Regions from separate parts of the Actinoplanes friuliensis DSM 7358 genome, predicted to be linked through region 1. Evidence: predicted binding sites of a transcription regulator. Region 1 holds the regulator's gene; the other holds the start of a gene.
The links. Region 1 encodes HrcA, which represses chaperone genes, less so after heat shock. Its sites were predicted from a motif close to GGTTNGCACNCTCNNNNNGAGNGTGCNAACC; they were not measured.
Positions count from the first base shown of each region.

Region 2: the regulator HrcA is predicted to act here: its motif matches at 674-704, upstream of groL (chaperonin GroEL).

Region 1 covers NC_022657.1:1,716,741-1,719,137, forward strand. Annotated here, with positions in the region: gene AFR_RS07940 (DUF4870 domain-containing protein) at 1-531, opposite strand, end outside; gene hrcA (heat-inducible transcriptional repressor HrcA) at 708-1,730, shown strand; gene dnaJ (molecular chaperone DnaJ) at 1,792-2,397, shown strand, end outside.
Region 2 covers NC_022657.1:8,903,359-8,905,755, reverse strand. Annotated here, with positions in the region: gene AFR_RS41095 (hypothetical protein) at 1-31, opposite strand, end outside; gene AFR_RS41090 (GNAT family N-acetyltransferase) at 28-552, opposite strand; gene groL (chaperonin GroEL) at 891-2,397, shown strand, end outside.

The sequences.
Region 1 (2,397 bases):
GGCCAGCAGCGCCACGAGCGGCGCGATCCAGCCCGAGCAGCCACCACCGAGGAAGGCGCCGGCCGCGCCGCCGAAGTGCGCGACGAGGATCCAGGTCTTGTCGTCGTTGGTCGGCGCGTAACCCTGCGGCGGGTAGCCACCGGGCTGCTGACCGTAGGCGCCCGGAGCGCCGTACGGGGTGCCGCCGGGCGGGGGACCGTAGCCGCCCGCACCGGACGATGGCGGCGGGCCGTAGCCACCCGCGCCGGACGACGGCGGGGGACCGTAGCCACCCGCACCGGACGACGGCGGCGGGCCGTAGCCACCGGCGCCGGACGACGGCGGCGGGCCGTAGCCACCAGCGCCCGAGCTGGGCGGCGGTGAGCCGTACGTGGGCGGAGGGGTGCCGTAGGTCGGCGGCTGCGGCGAGCCGTAGGCCGGGGGCGGCGGCGGGGCCGATCCGGGAGCCGGATCGTTACCCGGATAGGGGTTGAGGGGCGCGGTGGGGTCCGAGGGGTTCCCCTCACCGGGCGGGCGCGGCGGTTCAGTCATGTCGCACACGGTAGGACCGCAGGTCGACCGAGGCGAGAGCAACACCCGAGTGAGGTCGGAGAATAGACAGTCGGCTAAGTGGCGCAGGCACTCACGGCCGATCATCGCGCGCGGGGCGGCGGCGACGTAGACTGGCACTCGACTTCAAGGAGTGCCAGAGAGCGGGGAGGGTCGACATGAGTCTCGATGACCGCAAGCTGGAAGTGCTCCGCGCCATCGTCGAGGACTACGTGGCGACCCAGGAGCCCGTGGGCAGCAAGTCGCTGGTCGAGCGGCACCAGCTGGGGGTTTCCCCGGCGACCGTCCGCAACGACATGGCGGTGCTGGAGGAGGAGGGCTACATCCGGCAGCCGCACACCAGTGCCGGCCGGGTGCCCACCGACGCCGGTTACCGGCTCTTCGTCGACCGGCTGTCCCGCGTCAAGGCGCTCAGCCCGGCCGAGCGGCGCGCGATCGAGCGTTTCCTGGTCGGCGCGGTCGACCTGGACGACGTGGTGCACCGCACGGTGCGCCTGCTCGCCCAGCTCACCCGGCAGGTCGCCGTCGTGCAATATCCGAGCCTGGCCCGCTCGTCGGTGCGCCACCTCGAGCTCGTGCCGATCTCCACGACCCGGCTGATGCTCGTCATGATCGCCGACACCGGCCGGGTCGAGCAGCGTCTGGTCGAGCTGCCCGGCGTCACCGCGACCGACGACGTGCTCGACATGCGCCGCAAGATAAACGCCAAGCTCAACGGCGAGAAGCTCTCCGACACCCCGCCGCTGGTGCAGGCACTGGTCGACGAGTGCGACCCTGAGAAGCGCACCACGATGGCCTGTGTGGCATCGGTACTGCTCGAGACGCTCGTCGAACGCAGTGAGGAACGCCTCGCCCTCGCGGGCACCGCGAACCTCACCCGCGGCGGCGTGCTGGACTTCCAGGGGACGCTCCGGCCGGTTCTGGAAGCGCTCGAGGAGGAGGTCATCCTCCTGAAACTGATCGGCGAGGTCGAGCCCAGCACCACCCGGGTCCGCATCGGCGACGAGAACGAGATCGACAACCTGCGGGCGGCGTCCGTGGTGAGCACGGGTTACGGACCGGGCACGACGATCGTTGGTGGGCTCGGCGTCCTCGGACCCACAAGGATGGACTACCCCGGCACGATCGCAACCGTGCGTGCCGTGGCACGCTACGTTGGCGATTTGCTGGCACAAAACTGACGCAACCGCGACGAAGGTCTCCAGCGCTCAGCGCGGGGCAGACATGAGGACTCGAAACCCTGTGGCCAAGGACTACTACGGAATTCTCGGCATCAGCCGCGAAGCCACCGACGACGAGATCAAGCGCGCCTACCGCAAGCTGGCCCGTCAATTCCACCCGGACGTCAACCCGGACCCCGAAGCGCACGAGAAGTTCAAGGACATCAACGCTGCGTACGAGGTCCTCTCCGACGACCAGAAGCGCCAGATAGTCGACCTCGGCGGCGACCCCCTCGCCCCCGGAGGCGGTGGCGGCGGAGCACCCGGCGGCGCCGGCCCCTTTGTGGGCTTCCAGGACATCATGGACGCCTTCTTCGGCACAGCGGCCGGCGGCGGCTCCCGCGGCCCGCGCCCCCGCACCCGCCCGGGCGCCGACGCGATCCTCCGCCTCGAACTCGACCTGGTCGAAACAGCCTTCGGCGTCGAAGCCCCGATCACCGTCGACACCGCAGTCCTCTGCACCCAGTGCTCCGGCGCGGGCACCGCCCCCGGCACCCACCTCGCCACCTGCGAAACCTGCGGCGGCCGCGGCGAGGTCCAGTCGGTCCAGCGCACCTTCCTCGGCCAGGTCGTCTCCTCCCGCCCCTGCCAGGTCTGCCAGGGCCACGGCACGATCATCCCCACCCCC
Region 2 (2,397 bases), 2.2 Mb from region 1:
TCAACGCGGTGCGGAACGCCGCCCAGCTCACGACGCGGCCTGCCGGCGCATCTGAAGCTCCTTCAGCCCCGGGACGACGGGGTGCGGCACGCGGATGCCGGTGTCCTGGAAGCCCAGCCGCTCGTACGCCCGGACCGCCCGGTCGTTGCCGACGACCACTTCGAGCATCAGCTCGGGGCGGCCCATGGCGAGTGACCACTCCGCGACCGCGTCGACGAGCCGGCCCAGCACACCCGTGCCGCGCTGCGCTGGTGTGATGTAGACCGCGAAGACCACCGTGGCCCCGGGCTCCTCCGGCAGGACTGTGCCGCCCGCGTGGCCGGTCAGGCGCCCGCCCGGGTCGGCGACGAACTGGGCCAGCTGGCCGCCGGTCGATGCCTGCACGATCCGCCGGCGGTAGTCCGCGTGCGGCCGGGCGGCGGCCTGGGCCAGCGTCTCGAGGAAGGCGAGCGGGCTGTCGGCCAGCATCTCCAGCCGCAGCGCGCGCATCCTGGCCGCGTCCTCGGGGGTGACCCGGTGCACGGTGAGCGGCGGCGCCAGTGTGCTGGTCATGCTGCCCTTGCTACCCGGTCCTCGCGGCAGGGGCAACCAGGATGCCGATATGGGACTTCGCGGGCGGGTCCCGGAGGCGTCCGTTCTGCTTGCACTCGCCCCACCAGAGTGCTAAACAAGGTGTTGGCACTCGCGTCAGGTGAGTGCCAGCAGGTCGGGACGGTGGGGTCACGGCTGCGGCACCGCCATCGGTGCCGGGGTGCGGGACCGGTCGTCGCGGGCTATCCGGCTCGACCTGAGGACGTCACATCGCCAGGTGGTGACGTCCACGGAGTTCAACGTGCGGAATGCGGGCCGGACAGGCCAGGCGCCGCGAATGTCCAGGAGGACACAGCCGTATGGCCAAGATCATCGCATTTGACGAGGAAGCTCGTCGCGGCCTCGAGAGTGGTATGAACCAGCTCGCCGACGCCGTCAAGGTGACGCTCGGCCCCAAGGGCCGCAACGTCGTGCTCGAGAAGAAGTGGGGCGCTCCCACCATCACCAACGATGGTGTGTCGATCGCCAAGGAGATCGAGCTCGAGGGCACCTTCGAGAAGATCGGCGCCGAGCTGGTCAAGGAGGTCGCCAAGAAGACCGACGACGTGGCCGGCGACGGCACGACGACGGCGACCGTGCTGGCCCAGGCGCTGGTCCGTGAGGGCCTGCGCAACGTGGCCGCCGGTGCGAACCCGATGGCGCTCAAGCGGGGCATCGAGGCTGCTGTCGCCTCTGTCTCCGAGGAGCTCACCAAGATCGCGAAGGACGTGGAGACGAAGGAGCAGATCGCCTCCACCGCCTCCATCTCCGCCGGTGACTCCACGGTCGGCGAGATCATCGCTGAGGCCATGGACAAGGTCGGCAAGGAAGGCGTCATCACCGTCGAGGAGAGCAACACCTTCGGTCTCGAGCTCGAGCTCACCGAGGGCATGCGCTTCGACAAGGGCTACATCTCGGCGTACTTCATGACCGACGCCGAGCGTATGGAGGCCGTCTTCGACGACCCCTACATCCTCATCGCGAACAGCAAGATCTCCGCGGTCAAGGACCTGCTCCCCGTCCTCGAGAAGGTCATGCAGGGCGGCAAGCCGCTCATCATCATCGCCGAGGACGTCGAGGGCGAGGCCCTGGCCACCCTGGTCGTCAACAAGGTGCGCGGCACCTTCAAGTCCGTCGCCGTCAAGGCCCCGGGCTTCGGCGACCGCCGCAAGGCCATGCTGGACGACATCGCGATCCTCACCGGTGCGACCGTCGTCAGCGAAGAGGTCGGCCTCAAGCTCGACGCCGCTGACCTGTCCCTGCTGGGCCAGGCGCGCAAGGTTGTCATCACCAAGGACGAGACGACCATCGTCGACGGTGCCGGCAACGCCGAGCAGATCCAGGGCCGGGTCAACCAGATCCGGGCCGAGATCGAGAAGTCGGACTCCGACTACGACCGCGAGAAGCTGCAGGAGCGCCTGGCCAAGCTGGCCGGCGGCGTTGCGGTCATCAAGGTCGGCGCGGCCACCGAGGTCGAGCTCAAGGAGCGCAAGCACCGCATCGAGGACGCCGTCCGCAACGCGAAGGCGGCCGTCGAAGAGGGCATCGTCCCCGGTGGTGGCGTCGCGCTCGTGCAGGCCGGCAAGACCGCGTTCGACAAGCTCGACCTGGTGGGCGACGAGGCCACCGGTGCGAACATCGTCCGCGTCGCGCTGGACGCCCCGCTGCGCCAGATCGCTGTCAACGCCGGCCTCGAGGGTGGCGTCGTCTCCGAGAAGGTGCGCAACCTCGAGCTGGGTCACGGCCTGAACGCCGCGACCGGCGAGTACGTCGACCTCCTGGCCGCGGGCATCATCGACCCGGCCAAGGTCACCCGCTCGGCGCTGC